Regions from separate parts of the Aliiglaciecola sp. LCG003 genome, predicted to be linked through region 4. Evidence: predicted binding sites of a transcription regulator. Region 4 holds the regulator's gene; each other region holds the start of a gene.
What was found. Region 4 encodes LexA, which represses DNA repair genes until DNA is damaged. Its sites were predicted from a motif close to TACTGTATNNNNATACAGTA; they were not measured.
Positions count from the first base shown of each region.

Region 1: a site for LexA is predicted at 2,252-2,271, ahead of QR722_RS04635 (exonuclease domain-containing protein). Genes of this name have one in related genera too.
Region 2: a site for LexA is predicted at 2,005-2,024, ahead of imuA (translesion DNA synthesis-associated protein ImuA). Genes of this name have one in related genera too.
Region 3: a site for LexA is predicted at 2,215-2,234, ahead of uvrD (DNA helicase II). Genes of this name have one in related genera too.

Region 1 covers NZ_CP128185.1:1,108,567-1,113,686, reverse strand. The annotation lists gene QR722_RS04645 (YgiQ family radical SAM protein) at 1-1,736, opposite strand, end outside; gene QR722_RS04640 (zinc ribbon domain-containing protein) at 1,987-2,178, opposite strand; gene QR722_RS04635 (exonuclease domain-containing protein) at 2,316-4,451, shown strand; gene QR722_RS04630 (ABC transporter substrate-binding protein) at 4,586-5,120, shown strand, end outside.
Region 2 covers NZ_CP128185.1:48,612-53,731, reverse strand. The annotation lists gene QR722_RS00235 (DUF885 domain-containing protein) at 1-869, shown strand, start outside; gene QR722_RS00230 (hypothetical protein) at 951-1,415, shown strand; gene QR722_RS00225 (EVE domain-containing protein) at 1,441-1,908, opposite strand; gene imuA (translesion DNA synthesis-associated protein ImuA) at 2,036-2,719, shown strand; gene QR722_RS00215 (Y-family DNA polymerase) at 2,722-4,167, shown strand; gene QR722_RS00210 (error-prone DNA polymerase) at 4,308-5,120, shown strand, end outside.
Region 3 covers NZ_CP128185.1:247,555-252,674, reverse strand. The annotation lists gene QR722_RS01080 (tyrosine recombinase XerC) at 1-543, shown strand, start outside; gene QR722_RS01075 (HAD-IA family hydrolase) at 619-1,338, shown strand; gene cysE (serine O-acetyltransferase) at 1,327-2,109, opposite strand; gene uvrD (DNA helicase II) at 2,280-4,448, shown strand; gene QR722_RS01060 (response regulator) at 4,491-5,120, shown strand, end outside.
Region 4 covers NZ_CP128185.1:4,287,530-4,292,649, forward strand. The annotation lists gene ctaD (cytochrome c oxidase subunit I) at 1-353, opposite strand, end outside; gene coxB (cytochrome c oxidase subunit II) at 364-1,518, opposite strand; gene lexA (transcriptional repressor LexA) at 1,959-2,582, opposite strand; gene QR722_RS18770 (CPCC family cysteine-rich protein) at 2,659-2,958, opposite strand; gene QR722_RS18775 (YqaE/Pmp3 family membrane protein) at 3,238-3,396, opposite strand; gene QR722_RS18780 (DUF7010 family protein) at 3,428-3,997, opposite strand; gene QR722_RS18785 (VIT1/CCC1 transporter family protein) at 4,126-4,815, opposite strand; gene QR722_RS18790 (hypothetical protein) at 5,050-5,120, opposite strand, start outside.

The sequences.
Region 1 (5,120 bases), 1.2 Mb from region 4:
AAATACGGGATCAAATATTGGTCTTTGCCCGCTTCTTTAGTGTACTTATCGAACAATACTTTAAAGCGATCGTAGGTGCCCATGCCTGGCTTCATCATTTTATCTAAAGGCGCTTTTTCAGTATGCTCAGGCGCTATTTTTAAATACCCTCCAACATGGTGAGTAACCAGTTCCCGAACGTAATTGGGATCTTCGATGGCCAAATCGTAACGCACTCCTGAGGCAATCAATACCTTCTTGACCCCCTCCACTTTACGCGCCTTGCGATACAACTCCACCGTTGGAGTCTGGTCAGTGTCTAAGTGACCACAAATATCCGGCCATACACATGAAAGACGACGACAAGTTTGCTCGGCTTTGGCACTTTTGCAGCGCAGTTTGTACATGTTGGCGGTGGGTCCGCCTAAATCTGAAATCACCCCAGTGAAACCTGGGACTTTATCGCGGATTTGTTCAATTTCACGAATGATGGAATCTTCTGAACGGCTCTGAATTACCCGACCTTCATGTTCGGTAATAGAACAAAAAGTACAACCACCAAAACATCCTCGCATGATGTTGACCGACGTTTTTATCATGTCATAGGCAGGAATTTTAGCCTTGCCGTAACTTGGATGGGGAACTCGTGCATAAGGTAAATCAAACACAGCATCCATCTCTTCAGTCTCTAGGGGAAACGCCGGAGGGTTGATCCAAACTATACGATCACCATGTCGCTGCGCTAACGCTCTGGCACAACCGGGATTGGTTTCCTGATGCAGAATTCTAGAGGTATGCGCATAATGGGTTTTTTCTGCCCGCACAACATCATATGGCGGTAACAATACGTAGGTCTTTTCCCAAGGTTTACGTCTTTGGGTCTTAGAGGTAAAGGGCTGAACTACAATAGGTTTAGCTAGTTGCGCTTCACCAACAGGGCTCTGCTCGGTGTCACCTACTGCACACTTGTCTTCGATGTAATCGTAAGGGCTAGTGATAGGTTCGATTTTTCCAATCACATCCACGTGAGTGGAATCCACGCCTTGCCATCCTGGCAATGGCTCTTTTCGCAATACAGCCGTGCCGCGCACATCTTGCAAATCAGCCAGGGTTTCACCGGCAGCAAAGCGATGAGCAATTTCCAATAAAGGTCGCTCAGCATTACCAAACATCAACATGTCGGCTTTTGAATCAAACAATACAGACCGACGGACTTTGTCGGACCAATAGTCGTAATGGGCTATGCGTCTAAGGCTGGCCTCTATTCCACCTATGATGACTGGTTTTTTATAGGCCTCTTTACAACGTTGAGTATAAACCGTCACAGCGCGATCTGGACGCTTACCCCCTTCATTGTTGGGCGTGTAGGCATCATCATGACGTAATTTACGATCTGCGGTATAGCGGTTAATCATAGAGTCCATGTTCCCGGCGGTTACACCGAAGAACAGATTGGGTTCACCCAATTTCATGAAATCTTTTTTACTGGTCCAGTCGGGCTGAGCAATAATTCCCACTCTAAAGCCTTGAGACTCAAGTACCCTGCCGATGACAGACATGCCAAAGCTAGGATGATCGACATAGGCGTCACCGGTCACAATGATGATATCGCAGCTATCCCAGCCTAGTTGATCCATTTCTTTGCGCGACATCGGCAAAAATGGCGCCGGGCCAAAGCACTCAGCCCAATATTTAGGATAGGAAAATAGCCCGCGTTCGGCTTTCATTCGCTCGACGGGCTTACGCATCACGGTCATCACTTACACCACTTATTCATTAGGGTCAAAATTTCGCGGGATTATAGCAGATTTTTACTCCTAACAAGAGCATTATCGTAGGCTCTGTTACAAGTACATCTGCGGTTAATTTTTAGTTAACGGAATCAGCAATTTTTCACATGTCCAAAATTATTCGCAGAGGCGCATATTCGTCACTATTCTCACTTATTTGGTGTGAATGCTATCCGTTAAAGTCCATCTATCAATAGTCATTTTTGTCTCACGGTATTTATTCGTCATCTCGTTTGGCGATAACTTCAATTCCAAATCCATTGTCAATCACCAATACTTCTATAGGTTGGCAGCATATCTGACAGTCGACGATTTGTTGTTGGCCAATATCATTAGCCTCATCAATTTCTAAGTCGTTAATTGTCATGCAATAGGGACATTCAAAACTCTCCGCAGAACTTAAACTCATTATGACTCCTTTTGTGGGTGAGTGAAATTATACGCGCGAATCGCAAAAGTGGATTTTCACAATCGACAAAAAATACTGACTGGATATACAGTGGTATTTATTTTAAAATACCGCTCAGACTAGTCGATGGATATCACATGAGAGTATTACCCAGCAAATATTATCTAGCCCATTTTCTGGAGTTTATCGAATTTATCTCGGGCCCTTGTGCGCATCTACTCGATGAACAAGATCGCCACTTCATTCAAATGTTTAATCAACTAGAAGAAGACGCGAAATGCTTATTTGTTCGTGGTCAAAGTCGTAAATCGCCGGTCATTAAGACGGCTTCGCTGTATTACGAAGAGCTCACTAACATTGAACACCATTTGTCTGAATTGCAACTTCAGGGCTTTTACAACTCTATTGGGCCGCAGCATTTTGAACAAGTCTTATTGCATTTAACCAAGGCCGAAATTGCACAAGTTCTAACCTTGGCAGGGGTCAGTTTTAAGCATAGCAGCCAGAAAATTCAATTATTAGAATCCGCATTGGAATTCGCCGAATTTGAGCATCTATTCAATCTTTGTCAGCCTGATAACTTGTTGTATAGAGGTTTCGATGAACAGCTAAATTATTTCCTGTTTTTATTTTTTGGAGACTTAAACAGTGGTTTGCAAAAGTTTTCTATGCGTGACTTAGGCATTATGCAAACCAAACGCGGAGTGAGTAACGACATTGCGCGGTTTGATTTTATTGATGAGGCTAAAAGTGCTTATTTTTATGCTCAGCAACTGCGTAATCTTGGTAATTTATCGACTCAACAACTCATCCATTGTGCGCATCAGCGAGACAACTTCCCGTCGCCCCACGGTACGCTAGCTAATATCTACGCTGATCGCTTACTATTTCAACTTGGTAAAAAATTACTGCCCATAGAATCCAAGCTGGCATTAGAGATACTGGGTGCATCTAGTGAGCCACAGGCTCAAGAAAAGGTCATCAGAGAGCGCTACAAACTAGGTCATAAAGATTGGGTTAAATCCCAACTAGAAAACATTATAGACCAACCTGAAAGTGAAACATTATTGGCATTTGCCGAAGACTTTTTGGCGCGTAAATTTGGTCAAAAACGTACCAGTGAATTAACCGATATGTTGCGAGAAAAGGCACAGCGACTGCAAATAGATGAAATATATTCAGATTCCGTAGAAAATGGAGTGAAATTATTCTATCAAAAACGAGGGAAACAAGTTTTCCGTACTGAAAATCGACTCTGGCGGGCCTTATTTGGATTAGTTTTCTGGGAAGAGCTATTTGAAATAGACAACGCTGCCCTGGTGACCGAGTTCGATCACAAACCTCAATCTATTTCTCACAACTGTTTTTATACAACTTTCGAGCAAGCTATTGAAACACGCCTATATCGAATGACCAGCAATGAAATGGCTTTTAAGCAGGTCAGTAAAATTATGCTAGAAAAATACGCTACTCCTAATGGCATATTTCGTTGGCACAAATCACTGCTAGAAGTATTAGCAGTATTTTTTGACCACGTTGATATAGAAGATTTAAAGCTACATTTGCGTACCATGGCGCAAGATTTCAGAACCTTCGGAGACGGTTATCCGGATCTAATGGTGGTCGATGAGCAGGGCTTGCGATTTGAAGAAATCAAAGCGCCCGGTGATCAACTGCGTAAAAACCAGCTTTTAACTATTAAACAACTTCGTAAGGCTCAATTTAACGTAGCTGTCACTCAAGTTGAATGGTTTCTTGATCCTAATCAAGTCTATGCGGTAGTCGATATCGAAACCACGGGAGGTCGAGCAAACGGCCACCGTATAACCGAAATAGGCATCGCTAAGGTAGTCGGTGGTAAGGTTATTGATACTTGGCAAACCTTACTTAATCCGCAGCGCCATATACCACACAAAATCACTCAATTAACTGGCATCAGCAATGACATGGTAGCGGATGCGCCATTATTTGTGGAAGTGGCTGACAAATTAAGGGATTATTTATCCGATTGCGTATTTGTAGCGCATAATGTGAACTTTGATTACGGATTTATTCGCACTGAATTTGAACGCTTAGAGCAAAACTTCAGGATGCCAAAACTGTGCACAGTAAGAGAAATGCGTAAAGCCGTACCGGGACTTCCATCGTACTCTTTGGCCAATCTCACCCGTCATTTTGACATCGACATGACACAACATCACCGTGCCCTATCAGATGCACAAGCCGCTGCAGAACTTTTATTTATTATAAATCGGCACAGACATGCTAACTAATTGTAAAACCGAATATTTTCTAGTATTAACCGACTTATTAGACTAACTCGATGAAATTCCTGACAGATTAAATTTACCTACCAGATCTTTACGTTTTTTTGCTTTTATCTAAGAATCTGGTATATCTTTCCAATATGAAAATTATTTTATTATTGTTGCTAGTGCTGGGCGTCCAAAATGCAGTTTTTGCAGATGAGCAGGCGACGCCTAAAAACGTCCCCCTGAATGCTTTATTATTTATCCATGCTGACCCTGGATTTCCTTTTTATGACAGTACGGTTTTGTATGCAAAAAGTGCAGCCCAGGCACTGAATATAAAATTACAAGTAGAATATATTCCTAAAAGATTGCGAGACCGATTCGGCGTAACCCAATTCAAAAGTAGCTTTATTGATTCTCTGACTACTCCCCCTGACATTGTGATTAGTCCACTTGCGTTTGGTGCTGAAGAAAAATTTCTCACCATTTTAGCTGAGCGAAAAATCCCGTTCATTTCATTCAACACTTATCTGTCCAACACTGACTTTGCTCGACTGGGCAAACCCCGTGAGCGTTTTCCCCTGTGGTTGGCCCATCTCGCCCCCAATGACGATTTAGCCGGAGCCATGTTAGCCAGTGACCTAATTACGCGAGCTACGCGCATAAAACAGTGTGAACAGCGAGCCTGCA
Region 2 (5,120 bases), 170 kb from region 4:
GAGCAGAGATGCAAACCGTTGTGGATGAATTAAAGTTCGAAGGTAGCATCAATGAATTCATTGAATTTCTCCGCACCGACCCGCAGTTTTACGCTAAAACTCCTGAAGAGTTATTGAAGCACGCTTCCTTTATCGCCAAGAAGATGGATGCCAAACTCCCTAAGCTGTTTCGTAAATTGCCCAGAACTCCCTATGGCGTTGCACCTGTTCCAGATAGTATTGCGCCCAAATATACCACTGGTCGCTATATCTCTTCTCGTAGAGATGACGAGCCAGGTTATTATTGGGTGAATACATACGCTTTAGATAAGCGTCCATTATATGCGATTCCTGCTTTAACCTTACATGAAGCCGTTCCTGGGCACCATTTACAGATATCCCTAGCTCGTGAAATGCAGGACTTACCAAATGTACGTCGCTATACCTATATTTCAGCTTTCGGTGAAGGTTGGGGTCTATATTCTGAATTTTTAGGCAAAGAAGTGGGTATTTATGCCACGCCTTATGATGAATTCGGCCGCTTAAGTTACGAGATGTGGCGGGCTTGCCGACTAGTCGTTGATACAGGTATGCATTTAAAAGGCTGGTCTCGACAGCAGGCTTTGGACTATATGTTAGAAAATACTGCATTGTCAGAACATAATGTCACCACTGAGGTTGACCGGTATATCTCATGGCCAGCACAAGCCTTATCTTATAAGATTGGCGAAATCGAAATTAAAAAGCTGCGTAAAGAAGCGGAAGAAGCCTTAGGGGATAAATTTGATCTTCGTTCATTTCACGATGCGGTTTTGGAATATGGTTCTATTCCTTTGTCAGTGTTGAGAGAAAATATGCAGCTGTTTATCCAACAACAGCAGAAACTATAGCAATTAACTAGCACCAACTGATTTGAGTCGTTTCAGGGGAATATAATGATATCGTTCGGCGTAATAGGTTTTTTAATATTAATGTTGATTTATTTTGTGGTCAGACACCAATCAGCACAATCGGAATTAAATAAATTAACTCATCAAGTCAAATCTCTTGATAAACAGAGTCGATTTTCATTGCAAGCATTGTCAATGCTTGCTGGTCAGATGCAAAAAACCTATCAGATACGTCTCGATAATCTCAATAAACATGCATTGATAAGTAGTGCTGATTTTAAGATTGTTAGCTTTATTATTGCTGAAGTTGAATTTGTCATCATGCAATGCTGTGAAAAGAGCGCGACTGTGGAAGAAGCGCTACTCAAAGCCCTTGAAAACTCAGAACTAGATATGGAACAAATAAAGAAATATATAGCTAATCAACCCGCTGAAATTCGAGTTCCTTGGTGTAAGAATACCGTTGGCGGATTTGTCTCAGCCTGCCATAACCTTACCTCAGACCGGGTCAAGCAAGCTGACCCTCGAGAGCTTGAAAAAAGCTAATCATATTAGCCTGATGATTATGTCCTTATAGCCCCTGGCATTTGTCTAATAAATGCTCAAATTCGACTTCAGTGACGGGCATTATTGATAGTCGATGGCTTTTTTTGACTAAACCAATTTGGCTGATTTGTGGCATCTGCTTAATCGCTTTTAAGCTTAAGACATGATTAAATTTTTCAACAAATCTGACATCAACCATGAACCAACGTGGATTTTCCACGCTGGATTTCGGATCATAGTAGTTACTCTCTGGATTGAACTGAGTGTGATCTGCATAAGCCTCTTGGGCAACTTCGGCTAATCCCGCTATTCCAACCTGTTTACAACTAGAGTGATATATGAATACCTTATCGCCTTTTTTTACTTCATCTCGTAAAAAGTTACGGGCCTGATAATTTCTAATGCCATCCCAATGCTCGGTTTGATTAGGCCGATTCGACAAATCATCGATGCTAAATGCGTCCGGTTCCGTTTTGAATAACCAGTAATTCATAATTTACTCTGTTTTTAGTTTAGGTAACTTTACCCCATTCATCATAAACCCATTGTTGATTTACGCCAAAACTTGCATCTGCTAAATTGATCAATATACTGTACATAAACACAGTATAGATTTCATTATGAATACCTTAATAGAACAATTGAAAAATAAGCGGCTTATCTGGCAAGGAAATCAGCAGCAGGTTTTTACCAGTACCAATAGTTCAGGTTATGCAGAGCTTGATCACGCCTTGCAAGGCGGCTTTCCGCAACAAGGTGTTATCGATATTGATAGCCCAATCGGTATAGGTGAATTGCGTCTGATGCTTCCGGCATTACGCTCCCGTCAGCAGCAGAGTAATAGGCTTGTGGTTTTTATCGCTGCGCCTATGCAAATCAATGGCGAGATGTTAGCTGAGTTTGGTTTTGCTCTTGAGCAGATCTTAATTTTACAACCTAATAGCGCTGAGCAGGCTCTTTGGAGCGCAGAGCAGTGTTTAAAGAGCGGTTGTTGTCATGGTGTTTTGCTGTGGCATAAGAATGTAGAGATACCTCAAGCTAAGCGATTACAACTGGCCGCTGAACAAGGTGATGCTTTGCAGTTAATCTTCCGCCAAGACAATCCATTGAAGATCTCATTACCTATCGATTTAGCCATGAAACTAGCTTCTCATCGTCAGGGTATCAGTGTTCAGATAACTAAACGCAAGGGAGGGTGGCTCGAGAAGCCTTTTGAAGTCAATATGAGTGCCAATTGGCCGGAGTTGACATTGCCAGAGATGTCATCAAATGTACTTTCTTTTTCCCATGTTAAAGTGGGTTAGCCTTGAAGTCTCTGTGGCTATATTTACATTTTACCCATTTACAGCTGGACTGTTTATGTGCAACTCATGGTACAGACTCCGCTGAGAGCCTATCGTCGCAGCATTGTATGTCAAAACCAGTGGTAATCCTAGATGCCAAGTCAAATAGCATATTGCAACTGAACCAAGCTGCTATTGAAGCTGGCATTCAGCGGGGTATGGGGTTAGGTACTGCGGCAGCGCTAAGTCAACATCTGCAAGTTGTACCTTACAATGGCGAAGTAGAGCAAAAGAAGCTGACCGAGATTGCCGAGCATCTATATTTGGTAACCTCTGACATATGCCTATTGCCTGCAAATGGGATCTTGTTGCGAATCCACAACATGCTGTCACTTTATGGAGGCCTCAATGAGTACTGGCATGCGATAAAAAACCAACTGAATGACTTTCCAGTGAAGTATCACTTTGCGACGGGGCAATCTCCTTTTGCTGCGAAAATACTAGCCTGTACTGGTTGGGATCAAATTTGTGATCACCTTCCAATGCTGCAACACCAAATCGGTTTACGCAAATTGTCTGATTCTGAACTAGATAGCAAAACGGTTAATAAGCTTTCACGTGTGGGGGTTCATTGTATAGCAGATCTCATGGCTATCTCTCTCAAAGAGATAGCTAAGCGGTTTGAAAATGATTTAGTCACTTATCTAGGTAGGTTAAGGGGTGACTTTCACCACCCAATAGTATTTTTCCACCCTAAAACACGTTTTACCCAATACCTAGAGCTGCTCTATGAAATAAGCCATACCGATACTTTACTACGTCCAATGATAAAGATGCTTGATGCCCTAGAGCAGTTTTTAAAAGTTCGGGATTTGTTAACCCAAAAAATAGTGTTCACTCTATACCAGCGTGATGCTGAAATACTGACATTAGAAGTCGGTTCAGCTCAAGGGGAATATCTAAGCAGCAGATGGCATGCTTTGGCGGCACTCAAAATAGAAAACCTCAGATTAAAATCACCGGTCTATGGGCTGGAGCTATACACTGGAGCAACAGAGCAACGTTGCCCTGATAAGGCCGATTTATTTACAGCCCGAAGAGGAGCACTATCTTATTTACAATTGATCTCAATGTTACAAGCCAAGTTAGGTGAGCAGGCTGTAAAACAGATTCAATTAGACAATGACCATCGGCCAGACCGAGTGAATCGATATGTATCACCCAGCAATCAACTCTTCCCTCACAATCGTCATCTACAGGGAATGCGTCCGAGCTTTCTACTGGCGCCTTGTCTAGCCCTCACTGAAGCTGTAAAAATCCTTCACGGACCTGAGCGAATAGCCACCGGATGGTGGGACAATAAGGTTATGACCCGAGATTATTTTATCGCTCGAAATAACCAGGGCCAATGGCTGTGGATATTTCGAACACCTTGCGCAAAGTGGTATGTCCATGGCCTATTTAGCTAACCTTCGGATTCTAGCCATAAAGCATAGGCTTAGGCAAACTTGGCCAGTTAGAGGCAATTATCAGGTTTATAAAAATTTAAGACTATATATTCTTAATGTAATCAAGCAATCAGAATCTCACTTATCTGCAGACTATAGTTATGGCTTACGCTGAATTATTCTGTCGCACCAATTTCAGTTTTTTGCAAGGCGCATCTCACCCTCAAGAGATGGTTCAACAGGCACACTTTCTAGGTTATGAAGCTATCGCTATTACCGATGAATGCTCTGTCGCGGGTGTGGTCAGAGCCTATACTGAAATCAAGCAACATAATTTAAATATAAAGCTTATTGTGGGCAGTTATTTCAAACTTGATGACAGTTTAGAGTTAGTTTTGTTGTGCCCTACAAGAGAAGCCTATGGCGAGCTATGCAGAGTTATCACCAATGCCAGACGTCGCTCGGCTAAAGGTGAGTATTTATTGGAAGAGTGGGACCTTAAAACGGTTAAACATTGCCTAATTCTTTGGCTACCAAAGGGCGTTGCCCAGCATGATGAAAAATGGGTGCAGTGGTTACTCAAGTCTTATCCAGAAAGATTGTGGATCGCACTACAGCGTCATTTGACCGCCAACGAACAGCGTTATATCCAGCATTGCCAGAAGATCAGCCAATTATTTAACATTCCAATTACCGCTTGTGGTGGTGCTCTGATGCACATTCCTGCTAGACAACAGTTACAGCATGTACTCAGCGCAATCAAACAACGCACCACTGTGGGTCAGCTAGGCCGTGACTTACTGTCAAACGGTGAAGCATGTTTGCGCAGCCATAATAAGCTTAAGAGTCTGTTTAACAGAGACTGGTTAGAGCAAGCCGTTAGTATAGCTCGTCTGTGCTCTTTTAGTTTACAAGAGTTACGCTATGAATATCCTGCAGAGCTCGTACCTGAAGGAAAGACACCTGTGCAATAT
Region 3 (5,120 bases), 370 kb from region 4:
AACTCACTATTAGAAATCGATCCCGATTCTCCTCTAGCAATCCGTGACCGCGCTATGATGGAATTAACCTACGGATGCGGATTGCGACTAGCCGAGTTGGCTGGATTGGATATAACCGATATAAACTCTGACAGACAAATAACGGTATGGGGAAAAGGAAATAAACAACGGATATTACCCATGGGTCGGACCGCTGCCTTGTGGCTGAAGAATTGGTTAAAAGTGCGCTCACAACTCAACCCACCGCAGGATGAACCAGCGTTATTCGTGAGCATGCATCGCAGACGTATAAGCCATCGTCAAATTGCTAAGCGAATGAAGCTCTGGGCCAAGCAGAAGCAATTAGACCAGACAGTTTACCCCCATAAACTGCGGCATTCTTTCGCCACCCATATGCTAGAATCCAGTGGTGACTTGCGCGCAGTTCAAGAATTATTAGGCCATGCAAATCTATCAACCACACAAGTTTATACTCATCTAGATTTTCAACATTTGGCTAAAGTATATGATGGGGCTCATCCCCGCGCGAAAAGAAACAAATAGGACGTTAAAAAACCCACTCGGCCATATGAAGACTATAACAGTCTATATATTTATATAAGGAATAGGTATTCTTTAATGATTTTTTATCGAAAGATGACTCCCGTCAAAGCCCTAAGTTTCGATTTGGATGATACCCTGTACGATAATTATCCTCTGATAGTCAAAGCCGAGCAAAATTTACACGAATATATACGCACTAACTATCCCAATATATCTCAATTGTCGACTGCTGATTGGCGACAGATTAAGAACATGCATTTAAACAACAATCCTAACCTAGCATCCGATATGGGGGAGTTAAGGCGCAGAACGCTGTCCACCGCACTAGAATCTTGTGGATACCTCGACGACGAACTTAAAAATGCAGTAAATGACTGTTTTGAATACTTTTATTACCACAGAAGTAATTTCAAGGTGGACAAGACTATTTGTTCTTTATTATCTGATTTGGCGCAGAGGCTACCACTGGTAGCGATAACCAACGGCAATGTAAATCTTGAGCAAATTGGTATAGCTGACTTTTTTAGCCATAGTTTCAAATCGAATTTGAGGCATCCCATGAAGCCCCATCCAACCATGTTTAATTTAGCTAGCGAAGCCCTCTCAATACCAATAAACACTATACTACACGTGGGCGATAATTTAGAAAAAGACGTAAAGGGCTCAATTGCTGCAGGCATGCAAAGCGCTTGGTATGCGCACAATCGACCGATGCAAATAGAGCAGGAACGAACTACGATTCTTCCTCACGTGCATCTTCATCAATTAGCCGAATTACGTGACTTAATCATCTAGTACATTCTGATTCATGGTTTCACATGGGTTAGCACAACAAGGTATACCTACTATTTTTGCCGGCACGCCTGCGACAGTTACATGTTCAGGCACGTTCTTGAGCACGACACTACCTGCGCCTACTTTAGAGCCGCGGCCAATCTCAATATTACCTAATATCTTAGCCCCCGCTCCAACCATAACCCCTTCCCTGACTTTGGGATGACGGTTACCGCTCTCATTGCCTGTTCCCCCAAGGGTCACGGACTGTAATAGTGACACATTGTTCTCCACCACTGCCGTTTCTCCAATTACAATACCAGTAGCATGGTCGAACATGACGCCATTGCCTATTACTGCTCCTGGATGAATATCCACACCAAAGGCTTCGGAGTTACGACTTTGAACAAATAAGGCTAAATCTTTTCTATTTTTATGCCATAGGTAATGGGCTAAACGATGGGTTTGGATCGCCTGAAAGCCTTTAAAAAACATCAATACTTTCAATGCAGAATCAACCGCCGGATCGCGTTTCAAAACAGCTTGTATATCAAGAGCTGCAGATTCTACGATTGCAGGACAAAGTAAGTAGGCTTGATCAAAGACCTCTCGAATAGCTAATGCCGGCATCACTTCATCTTTAATTTTATTAGACAGAATAAAGCTCAATGAGGTTTCGAAATTATGATGAGCTAAAATACAAGCATGGACATAACTGGCCAGAAGAGGCTCATTTTTAACCAATTGCTGAGCATCTGCTTTTAAACTGTTCCAAAAATTATCAATTGGCATAACTAACCCTAGACGATTAATCTCATACTGTAATTAGAACAGACATGCGGACAAAAACCTTCAACACAAGCCCAATATTTTAAAACAACAAAAACACGACCAATCAAATGTATAAAAACACAGTATAACTGATATACTGTAAACATCTTTTTGCTGGAATGTTTTGCCCTATGGATGTATCTAGACTGCTCGACCAACTTAATGATAAACAACGAGAAGCCGTTGCTGCACCGGCGTCAGATATGTTGGTTCTGGCTGGGGCTGGCAGTGGCAAAACCCGTGTATTGGTTCATCGCATGGCGTGGTTAATGGAAGTCGAGCAACTCGCTCCTTTTAGTATCTTAGCCGTGACCTTTACTAATAAGGCAGCCCGTGAAATGCGCGGTCGTGTTGAGCGGTTAATGGGTTCAGCTTTACATAATATGTGGATTGGTACTTTTCACGGCTTAGCTCATCGCCTGTTACGCACCCATTACAAAGAAGCCCGTTTGCCAGAAAACTTCCAAATTTTAGACTCAGATGATCAATATAGACTCGTCAGGCGGGTGATAAAGTCGTTGAATTTAGATGAAAAAAATTGGCAGCCAAAATCTATTCAATGGTACATCAATGGCAATAAAGATGAGGGCTTGCGAGCAGAGCATATTGATACCCAAGGTGATCCCACCAAACAAACCATGAAAGATATTTATCAGGCCTATCAACAAACCTGTGATCGCTCCGGGCTAGTCGATTTTGCTGAGCTATTATTGCGGGCGCACGAGTTATGGCTGAAAAATCCTGATGTGTTAAAACACTACCAACGCCGTTTTCGGACTATTTTGGTAGATGAGTTCCAAGATACTAATAATATTCAATATGCATGGTTGAAGTTATTAAGCTGCAAAGACAACAATATGATAATAGTCGGTGACGATGACCAATCCATATATGGTTGGCGCGGTGCTAACGTCGAAAATATCCAACATTTCTTGCGTGACTTCCCCAGCGCATCGACTATTCGCTTAGAGCAAAACTATCGTTCTACAGGTAACATATTAAAAGCCGCCAATGCGGTAATAGATAACAACAGTGGCCGCTTAGGTAAGAACCTATGGACCGAAGATGCCGAAGGCGAAGCCATCTCCTTATATGCCGGTTTTAACGAACTGGATGAAGCGCGCTTTATTGTTGCACGGATCAAAGAGTGGTCTGATAAAGGCGACGCCTTATCTGATTGTGCCATTTTATATCGAAACAATGCCCAATCTCGGGTACTTGAAGAAGCCTTATTGCAAGAGTCTATTGCTTATCGCATATATGGCGGCCTACGCTTTTTCGAACGACAGGAAATTAAAGACGCATTGGCTTATTTACGTATTGTGAACCAGCCTATTGACGACGCCGCGTATGAGCGTATCGTCAACACTCCGACGCGGGGCATTGGCGAAAAAACACTGGGTTTGATCAGGGAATCAGCTCGTAATAATGAACAATCCATGTGGCAAGCAACTCAGACAATGTTAGCCGAGAAACGCTTGTCTGGCCGAGCCGCCTCTGCACTACAGAGCTTCGTCGAATTAGTTTTAAAATTACAAAGTGCTATACGTGACTTAGAACTAGACCAACAAGCCGACCATGTAATTAAGCATTCAGGTTTATTTGCTATGTATCAGGCTGAAAAGGGTGAGAAAGCCCAAGCGCGGATTGAAAACTTAGAAGAATTGGTCAGTGCTTGTAAACAATTTGAAATGCCATTGGAAGCCGATAACATGACACCACTATCAGCTTTCTTAGCCCATGCTTCATTAGAAGCAGGCGAAGCTCAAGCTGACGCTCATCAAGACGCCGTGCAAATGATGACGATTCACTCTGCGAAAGGACTAGAGTTCCCACTGGTTTTCCTGGCGGGCGTTGAAGAGGGTATGTTCCCAAGTCAGATGAGTAACGAAGAGCCTGGTAGATTAGAAGAAGAGCGTCGTCTTTGCTATGTAGGCATGACGCGAGCTATGCAAAAGCTGTATATGACCTACGCAGAAAGCCGTCGATTATATGGCCAAGACAAATATCATACCCCTTCTCGATTTATTAAAGAGATCCCTTCTGATTGTATTGAGGAAGTTAGACTGCGTACTACTATCAGTAGGCCTACCAAAAATCGATTCCAAACTGCCACGTCACATATGGCGTTTGAATCCACTGGCTTTCAATTGGGTCAACGTGTTAGTCATCCAAAATTTTCCGAAGGCACAGTGTTGAACTATGAAGGAAGCGGAGAACATGCCCGGGTAGAAGTTAACTTTGATAATTTCGGTACAAAATGGCTAATGTTAGCCTATGCTAGACTAGATAAAATATAGCGAGTTGGCTGTGCACCCAGTTAGTCATTAAAGTAGGTTTTGATGAAATTTAAAGTTTTATTAATCGAAGATAATGAATCCAGTATGCGGGTGCTAAAACGGGTTATTGGGAAGGCGAATCTAGATGTTGTCTATGCTTCATCGCTAACCCAAGCAAAAGTCATTTTCGAAAGTACCGCACCGGAAACTTATTTATGTGCGGTTGTTGACTATACCTTACCCGATGCGCCCGAGGGTCAAGCCATAGATTATGCAATTGAGTCCTTTATCCCTGTAATTGTTATTACCGACCGCTCAGATGAATACGTCCGCGAGCATATTCTAAGTAAAAATGTCATTGATTATATCCCCAAGCAAAATACGCAAATATTCGAGTATCTTAGTCGCTTGCTTGCTAGGCTCGAAAAAAACAAAACCATCGGCGTATTAGTAGTAGATGACTCAACACAAAGTCGCAATAGTATGGTGTCCTTACTGAGTAGACACAATTTCATTACCTATAGCGCGACAACCGCCCAGCAGGGTTTAATTATGCTCAGAGAGCATCCGGAAATAAAACTCATGATAACCAATGAGTACATGCCCGATATGTCGGGCGTAGCCTTAACCGTAGAAGCTAGGAAGTTGTATGGCAAAGATGAGCTGAGTATCATCGGTATTTCTGCATCTCGC
Region 4 (5,120 bases):
CTCCAGTTATTCATGCGCGGTAAAGCCATATCTGGCGCACCGATCATCATAGGTACTAGCCAGTTAGCTAAGCCAGTAAAGGCAGGCATAACCGCACCAAATACCATGATCAACCCATGCACTGTGGTCATCTGATTAAAAAAGTTAGGCTCAACAATTTGCAGGCCTGGCTGAAATAATTCTGCTCGAATTACCATGGCCATTGCGCCACCAATCAAGAACATGATGAACGCGAACCAAAGGTACAAAGTACCAATATCTTTATGGTTAGTAGTAAACAGCCAACGCTTTATGCCGCTTGGCGCATGATGATGATGGTCATCATGATGCAGGTCTTGTGTTGCAGTACTCATAATTAACCTCCTATTGACCCGTCATAACGGCGTTGATGTCTTTTGCTTGGATCATGTCACCCGTATTGTTACCCCAAGCATTTCGCTCATAAGTCACAACGGCGGCAATCTCACTCATTGTTAATTGTTTGCCAAACGCCTGCATAGCAGTGCCAGTTTTGCCATTTATAACAATGTCGATATGGGCAGGAATATCGTTCAGTGCCATTGCACTGCCAGCCAAAGCTGGGAATACACCTGGCAAACCACCACCGTTAGGCTGATGACAGGCTGCACAAGTGCGCATATAGACCTGCTCGCCAGTGGCCATCAATTCATCCATACTCATATTTAACGCTAGCAAACGTTGTTCTTCTTCTTTTGCTTTGCGTTGGGATTCTTGTTGTGCCGTGATCCAGGCTTGATATTCGGCGGGCTCTTTGGCAATAACGACGATTGGCATGAATCCGTGATCTTTACCGCATAGCTCTGCACATTGCCCACGGTAAATGCCGGCATGATTCACATTGGCCCAAGCTTCATTGATAAAACCAGGGTTGGCGTCTTTTTTGACGGCGAAATCCGGTACCCACCAAGAATGAATAACATCATCTGAGGTCACTAAAAAGCGGACTTTTTTACCGGTAGGAATAACCAAAGGTCTATCTACTTCCAATAAGTAGTTTTCACCTTTAGCAAAGCGATTGCTAATTTGTTCCGGTTGAGTGGCTAATGATGAGTAAAATTCTACGTCATCATCCATATATTTATAATGCCACTTCCACTGTGAACCTGTGACTAACACCGTCACATCTGCTGCACTGGCATCTTCCATGGCGATTAAAGTTTTTGCAGCAGGAAAGGCCATCACCACGAGGATAACGAATGGAATGATGGTCCAAGCAATTTCTACTTTTACGCTCTCATGAAAATGAGCAGGCTTAGCACCCCGTGATTTGCGGTGAAAAAACATGCTGTAAAACATCACACCGAACACAAGTACGGCAATAACAACACATATGCCAAACATCAACATGTGCAAGTCATAGACTTCAGCACTGATGTCTGTCACACCCTGTCGTAGATTCAGCTGGTATTGGTCAGCAGTCGAATTCGTTTCTGCTGAGGTAGCAAACGCAATGATACTGGTCAGTAAGACCGATGCGCCGGACCATGTCTTTTTCACTCAACACCTCCTGGTGATTTAAGCCTTTTCCAAGGGAGTAACGCACAGATAATATCCGCCAAAAACTCTAACGTGGTAAATGACTTGATTTATTTTTGTTATGAATCTGTTAATTGACGTATAAGAATTACTCAATCAGCCAATGGAGTCTAGTGTTTTTTGTTGTTATTAGAAACAACTGATTGATTTTTATCCAAAATAGGCTAAATGAAGTATTTTAAGTGATATTCACCTGCCAACCTGCAAAATAATATGCTGTTAGAATCATTGTGATTATTTTTTTTTGCCTGATGACGGTTTGGGGCGGGAATTGAAGTACATAAAAAGTAGTAAGTTATTCGTTGCTAAAGAGGGGAGCGAAAAGCAGCTAGAAATAGCCAATGGCTTTCACCAGTGGCTAATTGTTTTATCAAATACCTGGAAATTAACGAAGTGGCTATTTACATCCAGTCAGCGTTACGGATCACACCAACAGCAATGCCTTCAATATTGAACGGCTGTGATGCCAAGTCAACTTTGATGGTATTGAAATCGTCATTTTCCGCATGCAATAGTACTTCTCGCCCCCGTTTTTCAAGACGCTTTACCGTTACATCTTCGTCGACACGAGCGACTACCACCTGGCCATTGTGCACATCGGTTGTTCTATGTACGGCTAATAAATCACCGTCTAAAATACCGATATCTTTCATACTCATACCACTGACGCGCAGCAGGAAGTCGGCACTGGGTTTAAATAAATTAGGATCAACCTTGTAGTGACATTCTACATGTTCTTCAGCCAAGATCGGCTCACCCGCAGCAACGCGACCAATTAAAGGTAGGCCTAACTCTTCAGGCACATCATCTAGCGGCACATTTAACTTTATGCCCCGTGAGGTACCCGGTAATATTTCGATCACACCTTTTCTAGCCAAGGCTTTTAGATGTTCTTCTGCAGCATTAGCGGATTTGAAGCCTAATTCCCGGGCAATTTCAGCACGAGTAGGGGGCATGCCAGTTTCAGACATAGTTGTCTTGATGAGCTGGAGTATTTCTGCTTGTCTTGGAGTTAGTGGACGCATAAACAGCCTGTTATTCTATACAGTTCAACTGGTAGTATATACAGTTAATCTCATAAAACAAATCTAGTTGCCGTTATTATTTTTCCCGGGCTTTATAGTGGAATGATTTTCTATCTTCTTCAGACAATACATGTTCAAGCATCTTGGGGTCACAAGCACCAATCTGTATGAAGTTTTGTCGACCTTGGCGCAACGACATATGATTTGGTCCCGAGTAATTATCTTGCGCATTCACGTCAACGCCATCATCCTCCCAAAAACAGATGGGGCATATCAGGTAGCTTGCTCTTTGTGACAAGGTAAAATAGTCGCAACAAGGGCATTGCTCAACAAGATTAGTATTTTTTTTTGGTTCATACCAGTCTAACTCGTTCATACGCCTTCCCCTAGCAACGCTTTGTTATGTACTCTAGTCTGTTAACTCGCACCGCGTAATCAGTGCAAGCTATAACGTTACAGTTTACTGGGCAACTCTAATATAGACACACTTTTTTCGCTATATTACGATTACGAATTAACAGCTGTTAAGGAATACTTGCATTAAAAGCAGGTTAAAATTGCAGAATACGATTTAACCAACGAAAAATAGCATTCAGTAAAGATTATTTCTATCGAAACAACTACTCACACTATTTCCCGATTGTTATTCAGAAGGTTACTTTGTTACCACCCAAACTGCATGAATGATACCCGGAACATAAAACAGTATACAAAGCAGCACATTGATTAATAAATCTTTCCCGAAACCACTTTTTAGCAAAACAGCGATAGGCGGTAGAAGAATAGCCAAAATAATTAATACCAGTTTATTCATTTCCTGAGTCTCCAATATTTATTCTTTGTCACTACAATGCCGTATTTGAATCTTGTCGTCTAGATTGATAGAAAATAATTAATGAAAATAGCAGTTCAATCCCGCTACCTATAAAAGCACCGACAACAAACTTAGCCCCGAATAGAATACATAAAACACCACAGAGCATCAGCAGACCACCCAAGAACCAATAAAGCTTAGTTGCATATAAAGTCTGAAACGGCAGATAACGTACACCAATTATCAGCAACATAATCGGATAAAACCACTCCACTTGAAGCTTTGCTACATAGAAAGCGATAAACAAGCCCACAAACAAAATAATGGTGCTTTCCAACGCGAGTTTTCCTAAGGGATTATCAGGCAGATGCGCTCCTGGGCGCTTGAGTGCTTTTGACAATAGTATTGCGATTGGATGAATCAACATGCCAGCAAAAAAAAGAGTGTACATACTTGCTTGGTTGGACGACAACAGCGCGACTAAGCCGGCTATCCCCCAAATTATGCCAGAGGCAAAAACCCCCATAGAACCGCCAAAATAGGCGAAGTTCATATTTCCCTGTGCTTGATTGAAGTTCATCATTACTCCTTGTTTTGCCATCTATAAAACACTGAATTAAGGGTAAAGGCTATGGCTTATTATGTGTTCCACTAACAGGACGTTTGTGTTTAATGCATGTGCTGATCTGCATCTGTTTTGTGAGTGGATGAGATTGTAATATTGTCCTTTCACGCCACCACGCCAAAAACCCGCCCCACAGCAGCAGTTAGCGCCATAGCAAGCGCCCCCCAAAATGTGACTCTTATGGCGCCAACAGATATAGCTGCGCCACCTGCTCGGGCTGCAAGAGCACCCAGTAATGCCAAAAATAATAATGAAGAGACAGCCACAGATGGAATTAATTGAGCTCCAGGGATGACCCAGGCCACCAGCAAAGGAAGCGCTGCGCCAAGGGTGAAAGTTGCCGCTGAAAAAAGTGCTGCCTGTACAGGTTGTGCAGCACCACTTTCCGATAGTCCTATTTCGTCACGAGCATGGGCCCCAAGGGCGTCATGGGCCATTAATTTCTCTGCAACTTGCATAGCCAAAGCGGAATCCAGCCCTCGGGTAACATAAATCTGTGCAAGCTCATCTTTCTCGAAGTCGAAATCATCTTCTAAGGAACGTTTCTCCATTGCCAAATCAGCATTTTCGGTATCAGATTGGGAGCTGACAGACACGTATTCTCCCGCTGCCATCGACATAGCCCCTGCCACTAAGCCCGCAACGCCCGCCAATAAAATACTCTCATGAACGGCACTCGCCGCAGCGACACCAATAATCAGACTAGCGGTAGATACGATCCCGTCATTGGCGCCTAAAACTGCTGCACGTAGCCAACCAACCCGATGTGAACGATGAATTTCATGGTGACTCATACTTGCCTCGTTAGGTATAGAGCGCCAATGCACGCTGCATATTGCGCTCAATTTCAGGAAACGTTTACGGCTTCACAACGATAAACAGACGGCGATTTTAACACAGTTATACGACACCAATACAACTCTGTCCATGCAACCATATAGTTCTCAACCGAGAGTCGTCAGCAAGGTGCACACTAACGCAATGCTTAAATTACAGCTTTTTGCGAGATGGATGTTATATGGTTATGGCTACAACGCGCTGACGAAAATTAGTACAAATGCCAATATAAAATATTTATAACTTTGTCTAGAAGGTGTGC